2 regions of the Brevibacillus sp. AG genome follow, and region 1 is predicted to be linked to the other one. Evidence: riboswitches for the same ligand, from Rfam matches in the RefSeq annotation. Region 1 holds a riboswitch; the other holds the start of a gene.
The links. Region 1 has a riboswitch for lysine ahead of POF51_RS20980 (amino acid permease). Riboswitches for the same ligand answer to the same signal wherever they lie in the genome.

Region 1 (4,496 bases):
CCCTGTTTTCTTTTTTTGCCGCAGCCGTCTTTCCAGTTTGCTCCGATGTCCCTTCCTTTGCTGTAAGGGAATAACCATGCATATTGCTTCCGTTATAACCCATGTCCGGTTTTTCCTTTGAGCTGCGATCAGTCATTTGTTTCCCCCTTATTTTGTCCAGTGGGTGTAGAGTCTTGCTGCACATACGGATTGTCGACGTCATTTGGTTCCTTGTCTAGATTGGTACGGATTGCGATTATGGGGCTAGTAGGAGGTTGAGCGATCAGTCTGTCATCCAGTTGTTTGAAATCAGGCAGGTCGTTTTCGCGATTGTCATACATGTTCGTCCCCTCCTTTACGGGTTAGTATGTCCATCAACTACACCAAAAAAAGAGCCCCAGTCCCAGGGAAGTTCGGGAGGAGGCTGTGACCATCATCTTTGTGTAGTTAACTTGTTTTCTTGGTCAAGATCTTCATAAAAGAGGCAAGATTCGTTTGAAGCAATGGTGTGAAGGTAGAAAAGGAAGCATTTTCAGCGAGCGTATTCATTTGACGAACAAATTCAGTGGCGTCCTTTGTATTTACAATCTCAAAGCGGTTAGTGATTTTCGTATTTTTTAAATCGGAAAGAAGCGTAGCTTGTTCGTTCCGGTATTGAGAGATCCAGTCTGGTCGATGTTGTAGCTTTTTGACGAATTGAATCAGCATGCTTACTTTCTCTGTTTGATTGGTAGCCGCATGCATTTTTTTGTAGGCTTCCGGGTCATACCGCTCCATCAGCTTGGACGGGTTAACATAGTCGCTCGGCGCCCCATGTGGTTTTTGCGGAAGCTCTAAGTAGCTGACACTGCCGGTTGCAGGGTCAACCTTTCGTGTTTTGGCAACGCCAGCGAGCAAATGGAGGGTATCCAAAAATTCAGCAGCATTTTCATCAGCCATGTATTGGTCTGCCAAATATTTGCCTTGGGTTAGACCGACTTCTACCAAAGCAGCTCTTTCTTCATCGGTGTAGGTGGATGGGGAGTTGAAAAAGTTTTGCTCCAGGATGTGGTCAAAGGCTTTGCGAGCCTCGGGTGGTTTATCTGCAAAAATTTTATCCAAACGCTCATTAATCTCTGTGTTAAAGAAAAATTGGACACTATGATGCTCGATGACACCAGCAGGGAGCTCGCGTGCCTTGTGAGAACGAAGGTCTACTGTATCGTGCTCGGGCAATCCTAGACGAGTTCCTGTCACCATTTTGGGTGCAAGTTGGTTAGTTGAAAGCTGGGGGGTTAGGTAGCGGGTATTCGATTGGATGTGCATGTTCTACTCTCCTCACATGGATTCATGTTCAGTCGTGATGGTAGGAGATCTGGTTACCTTATATCAGATGACTGGTATGAGTTGTGAGAACGGAAGGAAACGGATCTCAATGGCTTCTTGTCTATACTATCGGCAATTTTTGGGCAGTTTTTAATATGCCGGCAAACATGAAAAAGGACTCCCGTTTAGATAACGGAAGTCCGTACTTATTTCTTCGATTATTTCGTGTGCTCATCCATGCTGAAGTCTACTTGTTCAAGAGGGACGAGCTCGGTCTTTTTGGTAATTTTATAAGCGAGCCAAACGATTAAGAAGAGTGGCAGGCCAATGTAAGAGACCAGGACGCCATACCAGTCAACCGTTCCACCCATGAATGCAGAGTAGTTTTGCCCAATAATAACGATACAGCAAATGATGAAGGCAAAAATCGGTCCAAACGGGAACCACTTTGCCCGATAAGGCAATTCGCTTAAGTCACGACCCTGAGCGATAAACGCTTTACGGAAACGGTAGTGACTAATGGCAATTCCCAGCCAAGCGATGAAGCCTGACATACCGGAAGCATTCAGAAGCCAGACGTACACTTCGCCTTCCCCAAACAGAGAGGACAGAAAAGCAAGGGCGCCGATGAGCGCAGTCAAGATCAAGGCATTGATCGGTACGCCGTTACTTGTTACTTTTGCGAACCATTTTGGTGCGTTTCCTTCTTTCGCCAAGTTCCACAGCATGCGTGTAGAGGCGTACATGCCAGAGTTTCCAGCAGACAATACAGACGTAAGAATAACGGCATTCATGACGGATGCTGCAAAAGCAAATCCGGCATTTTCAAAAACAATCGTAAACGGACTGATCGCAATATCCGTAATGTCGCCACTGATCAGATTTGGATTATCGTATGGAACCAACAACCCGATGATCATAATAGCGAGGATGTAGAAGAGCAGGATGCGCCAAAAAATTTGACGGATGGCCTTCGGAATGTTGCGGGCAGGGTCTTCGCTCTCCCCAGCTGCGACACCAACCAGCTCTGTCCCTTGGAAAGAGAATCCGGCAATCATAAAGACACCGAGCAGGGCCATGAAGCCGCCATTGAATGGCGCGTCGCCTTTGGTGAAATTTTGGAGGCCGACTGCTTGGCCGCCCATAATGCCAAAAATCATCAACACACCAACAATAATAAAGACGATTACCGTTACTACTTTAATCAAGGCGAACCAATATTCAGATTCTCCATAGGCTTTCACAGACAGGAGATTCAAGGCAAACAGCAATCCGAGGAACAAAGCGCTCCACAATATCGCTGGGGTATCCGGGAACCAATATTTCATAATGAGTGCGGAAGCTGACAGCTCGACGGCAATGGTAATGGCCCAGTTGTACCAGTAGTTCCAGCCGAGAGCAAAGCCGAGAGATGGATCGACGAACCGTGTGGCATACGTCGAAAACGAACCAGAAACAGGCATGAAGGCCGCCATTTCCCCCAAGCTGGTCATTAAAAAGTAAACCATGATACTAATGGCGAGATAGGCAACTAAAGCTCCACCAGGTCCGGCGGAATGAATCGAGCCTCCGCTCGCGAGAAACAATCCCGTCCCAATCGAGCCGCCGATGGCGATCATCGTCAGGTGTCGGGCTTTTAAACCACGTTGCAATTGATTTTGTGACATAAGCTACTTGCACGACCTTTCTTGATTTTTGAGAAGGAAGGTCGGAAACGAAAAAACCGCCATAGCCAAAAAAATGGCATAGGGCGGTATCATCCAATCCCCACCAAGCCTTCACTGAAGATAGCTCACCACGCTTGCTTGGCATGCAAACGTGACAGTTCTGCCCCTTTCGAGTACAGCCCCAACCCAATCGCACAGAGACGCGATATGAGCTTCGGCGGATTTTCCTTACCTGGAGTCATTGATTTTCTCTGAATCTCGTACAGGATGATATAAAAGCCGCGACCTCTATCCTCACCGTGAAAGATGAGGATAACATGTATGAAATTATGTGATTTATCAACTATAAAGGATTGTTTATGATTAATCAATGTGAAATTTTGTTATTCAAATGAGCGTCTGGCAGGCCAAGAGCCTTGTAACTTGCGAATTTGGACAATTTGTCCCGTATGAAACGCATCATGCAGGACCAGACTCATCACGGTTTGGTAAATGGGCGTATAAGTAGCCGTCTGGTTTAAATCCTCATCCGTCAGCAAGGAAAGCTTTTCATGAATGTGGCGATGGACGCTTTCCATGCGCAAGAGGGTAGCTTGCCAAGCGTCTTCGTCATCCGGACCGCCGGACGGGATGAAGGTATCATCGTTCGTCTCAGCCGAGCCAGGAAATTCAGTGCCCAATAGACGATGCAACAGGCGTTCTTTGTAATAAAGAAGGTGGCTGATGTTTTCCCAGATCGTGTTGGCTGCTTCTCCTACAGGGCGCCAGCTGGCCTCGGCTGCTGATACTCCGGAAAGCGCTTCTTTTAAGGGTGGATACCAGTCTTCCTTGTCATACGTACATTCCCATCCATGCAAAAGCAAATCCTTCCGATTCATACGCTTCCTCCTCGTCTGTGAAACAGATTGATGAAACGCTATAATAGCAGTAAGAAATGAAAGTGTAACCAGTTAACTTAATTACGATAGTTACAAAAAGATATTACCATATTCTGTATAGTCATACAAGAGAGAAAAATGTAGGGTTTCGTCAGGAGAGATAATAACATGGACTGGTTTTGTATCGATTTTTTAAATAGTGATTGGCGGGATTGGCGTGGTTCTGGTCGTGCGGAAAATCGTTTGGAGAACCAGGAATGGCTGTCATCCTTTTTACAAACATACAAGCTAACCGCTCCGCTTCCGATAAATGAGGAGTGTGCCGCTTCCCTTTTGCGGCTGCGCGAACGTTTGAGATGTATGCTGGAAGCTGTTGTCCGTGGAGACCGAATCCAAGAGGACGACCTTGCGGAATTGAACAGAGTTTTGGCTCAGGCCCCTTTTCATATACAGGTGTTGTATGTAGAGGAGGAGGGCGTCTACGGGCAAAAGCAATCCAGCTCAACAGAGGGCTGGCCCCTCGTCATGGCACAAATTGCGGCTTCTTTCGCGGAGCTGCTTGCCCCGCAGCATCTGGAGCGAATCAAAATATGTGACAACGAGGATTGCCGCTGGGTGTTTTATGATGAAAGCCGCAATCGGGTGCGCCGCTGGTGTGATGACAAAA
Region 2 (4,496 bases), on a different contig from region 1:
TAAGCCAGGCTGCTACCTGATGAAAAATGCGAGCGGGGAAATCATTTACGTAGGAAAAGCCAAGGTACTGAAAAACCGCGTCCGCTCTTATTTTACAGGCAGTCATAACGGGAAGACGCAGCTGTTGGTCAGTGAAATCGTGGACTTTGAGTACATTGTGGTATCCTCCGCGATTGAGGCGCTCATCCTCGAGTGCAACCTGATCAAGGAGCACGACCCGCGTTACAATGTCATGCTCCGCGACGACAAGACGTATCCGTACATCAAAATTACGAATGAGGCGCAGCCACGTCTGGAGATTACCCGTAAGGTATTAAAAGATAAAGCCAAGTATTTCGGTCCGTATCCGAATGCCGGAGATGCCTCCGAGGTGAAGAAGCTGCTGGATCGCCTCTATCCGTTGCGCAAATGCCGCAATATGCCCAAGCAGGTTTGTCTTTACTACCATTTGGGACAATGTTTAGCGCCCTGTGTGTACGAGGTATCGGCAGAGGAAAATCAGCGTTTGGTGGATGAAATCAGCCGGTTCCTCGATGGTGGCCACGAGGAAATGAAGCAAACTCTCACGGAAAAAATGCTGCAAGCCGCAGAAAACATGGAGTTTGAACGAGCCAAGGAATATCGCGATCAGATCAAGAGCATCGAAGCGGTGATGGAGAAGCAGAAGATCACGTTCACGGATACGGTAGACCGCGACATTATCGGATTTGCTGTGGAAAAAGGCTGGATGTGCATTCAGGTGTTCTACATGCGAAAAGGGAAGATGATCGAGCGTCAGACGACTTCCTTTCCATACTATGGAAGCGAAACCGAGGACTTTATGTCTTATGTGAGCCAGTTCTATTACGATAAACAAAATGCGCTACCAAAAGAAATTTTGCTCCCGCAAGAGAGTGAACCGGAGCTTTTGGGTGAGTGGCTGGGCATCAAAGTCCATGCTCCGAAAAGAGGCAAAAAGCATGAACTAGTGAAGATGGCTTCCGAGAACGCCCGTATTGCTTTGCAGGAGAAGTTCGCGCTGATGTCCAAGGACGATGCTCGTACAGTCCAAGCGGTACACAATCTTGGTCACATTTTAGGGATTCCGGTTCCTCATCGAATTGAAGCGTTTGACAACTCCAACATTCAGGGAACAGAGCCTGTATCTGCGATGATTGTGTTTACAGATGGTCGCCCTGACAAAAAGGAATACCGTAAATTCAAGATCAAAACCGTCGAGGGGCCAGATGATTACGGCTCCATGCGCGAAGTAGTTCGCCGTCGCTACTCTCGCCTTCTGAAAGAAAACCAGCCGATGCCTGACCTGATTGTGATCGATGGTGGAAAAGGCCAAATCAGTGCGGCTATGGACGTGCTGGAAAACGAGCTGGGTCTCTATATTCCCGTCTGTGGACTTGCGAAGGACGAGAAGCACCGCACCGCTCAGCTCATGTACGGAGATCCGCCAGAGCCTGTGAATCTTAGACGTGATAGCTATGAGTTTTATTTGTTGCAGCGCATCCAAGATGAAGTCCACCGTTTTGTTATTACATTCCACAGACAATCCCGGACAAAAACGATGCTCTCCTCGCAGTTAGATGAGATCCCCGGTATCGGTGAGAAGCGACGCAAGCTGTTGTTCTCTCATTTTGGCTCGTTGAAAAAAATGCGAGAGGCGACCGTTGAAGACTTCCGCCAATTAGGGATCGGTGACAAGCTGGCAAAAGAAATCATCGGGCATCTACGCAAGCTGGACACATAGCACATGTAACTTTTTGAACAACCTCTAAAAAGGAATTGATCCATTTTTAGACTCATGATATAATCCGATTCAAACAGAATAGTTAGCCTCACTTCCATTATGGAGTGAGGTAGAGGCGCGAAAACCAAGAGTACCACCCTGAGATCGGGAATCTGTGAAGGGGACGGGAAAGGGGAATTCGCCGAAGTGTGGAGGGAAACCCGCTTTTCTCCATGCTGGGTCTGCGTTGAACAAATGCAGGACTGTCATCTGCACAATGACCAATTGTCAGATGGAGAGCTATCTCACGGTGTGTCAATGTGAGTTTTGATGGTGATGACTGTCAATCTTCGTTGTCCGCGTGTATTGGGAGGGAGGAACCGGTATGTCGAAACAGTAGGCAGCGGCAGGTCTTATTCCTTGTCGGTGCCTTTTTTGTAAAATAAAATGCAAGACTTTTCCTTATAGAGAGAATAGTGAAAAACCATACGATACGAGATAAATACAAACATTGGATATGAGAAAAAGGGAGAGAAGCCGCATGGGGTTGATCGTGCAGAAATACGGAGGCACCTCTGTAGGTACCATTGAGCGAATTTTACGAGTTGCGGATCGAATTGTCAGCTACAAAGAGGAAGGGCATGATGTGGTAGTCGTTGTTTCTGCAATGGGCAAATCTACTGACGTGTTGGTAGATATGGCCAAGCAGATTAGCGCATACCCATCCGAGCGTGAAATGGATATGCTGCTGACCACGGGGGAGCAGGTATCGATCGCGCTTTTGTCGATGGCCTTGCATACAAAAGGCTACGACGCCATTTCTCTTACGGGCTGGCAGGCTGGAATCACCACGGAGGCGATTCACGGAAGAGCACGGATCAAGCAGATTGATCCAGAGCGGATTCAATCCGAGCTCGGCCGTGGTCGTGTGGTGATCGTGGCAGGATTCCAAGGGATCAGTGACGAAGGTGAAATTACGACGCTCGGCCGCGGTGGATCGGATACATCTGCGGTTACACTCGCAGCGAGCTTGAACGCTGAGAAATGCGAAATCTTTACAGACGTGTCCGGGGTGTATACAGCTGATCCGCGAGTGGTTCCAGCTGCGAGCAAGCTGGATACGATCTCGTATGATGAGATGCTGGAGTTGGCGAACCTCGGTGCAGGGGTTCTTCATCCAAGGTCAGTAGAGGCTGCGAAAAAATACAAGGTAAGGCTGGTCGTCCGCTCCAGCTTTACTGCCGAAGATGGTACGTACGTTGAGGAGGTTGCCAACATGGAAACAGGAAGAGTAGTAAGTGGAGTTGCACACGATGAAGATGTAGCCAAAATCACGGTTGTCGGCATGCCTGCCAAGGTCGGGACGCTCTCCCGTCTGTTCAATACGCTGGCGGACAATCAGGTGAACGTTGATATCATTATCCAAAGCTCTTATGATGCGTCTGTTACGAATATTTCTTTTACAGTTGCAGCGGATGACCTGAAAAAAGCACTGGATACGCTGGACAGAAACAAAAACGAGCTTGGCTTTGAAAAAGTCGATTTCGAGGAAGGCTTGACCAAGGTATCGATTGTTGGCTCAGGCATGATCAATAATCCAGGGGTAGCTGCCGAAATGTTCCGTGTCCTGGCAGAAAAAGAAATTTCTATTAAAATGGTATCTACGTCTGATATCAAGGTTTCTTGCGTCATTCCAGCAGCCTTGACGGAGCTGGCTGTTCGCAGTCTTCATTCGGCATATGGTCTGGATGTCGAGGAAACCGCGGTCGTGCACGGAGTATAAAACATGGATGCTCCCTCTCCCTTTGTTATAGGTAGAGGGGGCATTTTCTTCATGACGCCACTTGTACAGATATACGTATGTCAGAGGAGCTTTCCATTTCGATTTTGCTGAACGCTTCTCTTTCTTTCCATTGCTCAATCATACCAGCAATGATCCCAGCCTCAAAAGAAAGACTGCATCCTAGTCTTTCGATAGACTGGTAGCTAAAAATGGAATGAGTAAGCGAATAGACGATAGTTTGCCCAGACTCCTCCACGACGTCGAGCTGGCCTAATCCGAGTCGAATAAAAGGCATAATCGGGCCTGTTGCAGATTGAATGGGGATTTGGCGGCCCATGTTTTTTCCAATCCAATAGAGAATATGGTTTTCACTATCGCCTAGCAGGGTGCTAGTCAGCGTTTCGCGTAGAAGATGATAGCCAAGATAGGGCATATTCATTCTTTCCGCATAGGGAATGGTCTCTGGCGGCAACAGTGCTGCAAGCTGATCCTTCTCTTTCATATGTGCTTCCCTCCTGTCTGTACTAGATTATGAGGAGGGACTCGCATTCATGACATCTTAATAGAAAAAATAGCTGGACTAAACAAAGTTATTCTATCAATGTATTTAGTACATTGATTGTCTTGACGCTATGTGTCGACAAGAGTACAATTGGATTTGGTCAAAGTTTTGCCCAACTTTTTCTCGAATTTTGACACATTCCGACAAATTCATGTGATCTAGCGAACGCAGTCTTTTTATGAACAGCGTCAAGACGCTCTTCATAAAATGATCGTGGCGGTTTTGCTATGTCTAATGGGTGAGGCAATGGGTTAGGATATTGGGGAAAGGTCTATCAAAACGGCCGAAAACCGTTTTGGACTGCTTGCGGTGACGCTTGACGTTTTTCACAGAATTGAGAGTTACATACATTGAAAGGGGGACCATTGTATGGCGAAAGGCCATAGCTTTCTCAGTCACAAGCTACACTCACTTCTTGGTTTGTTTCCGAT

Region 2: linked by a shared signal. The riboswitch ahead of POF51_RS22650 (aspartate kinase) and the one ahead of POF51_RS20980 (amino acid permease) in region 1 are both predicted to bind lysine.

What each region holds. Positions count from the first base shown of each region.
Region 1 covers NZ_JAQMYO010000007.1:456,897-461,392, reverse strand. The annotation lists gene POF51_RS20995 (hypothetical protein) at 1-136, opposite strand, end outside; gene POF51_RS20990 (hypothetical protein) at 129-320, opposite strand; gene POF51_RS20985 (hypothetical protein) at 427-1,284, opposite strand; gene POF51_RS20980 (amino acid permease) at 1,503-2,951, opposite strand; lysine riboswitch at 3,065-3,250, opposite strand; gene POF51_RS20975 (DinB family protein) at 3,335-3,829, opposite strand; gene POF51_RS20970 (CGNR zinc finger domain-containing protein) at 3,998-4,496, shown strand, end outside.
Region 2 covers NZ_JAQMYO010000008.1:306,676-311,171, reverse strand. The annotation lists gene uvrC (excinuclease ABC subunit UvrC) at 1-1,741, shown strand, start outside; lysine riboswitch at 1,844-2,031, shown strand; gene POF51_RS22650 (aspartate kinase) at 2,262-3,503, shown strand; gene POF51_RS22645 (YslB family protein) at 3,553-4,005, opposite strand; gene POF51_RS22640 (succinate dehydrogenase cytochrome b558 subunit) at 4,435-4,496, shown strand, end outside.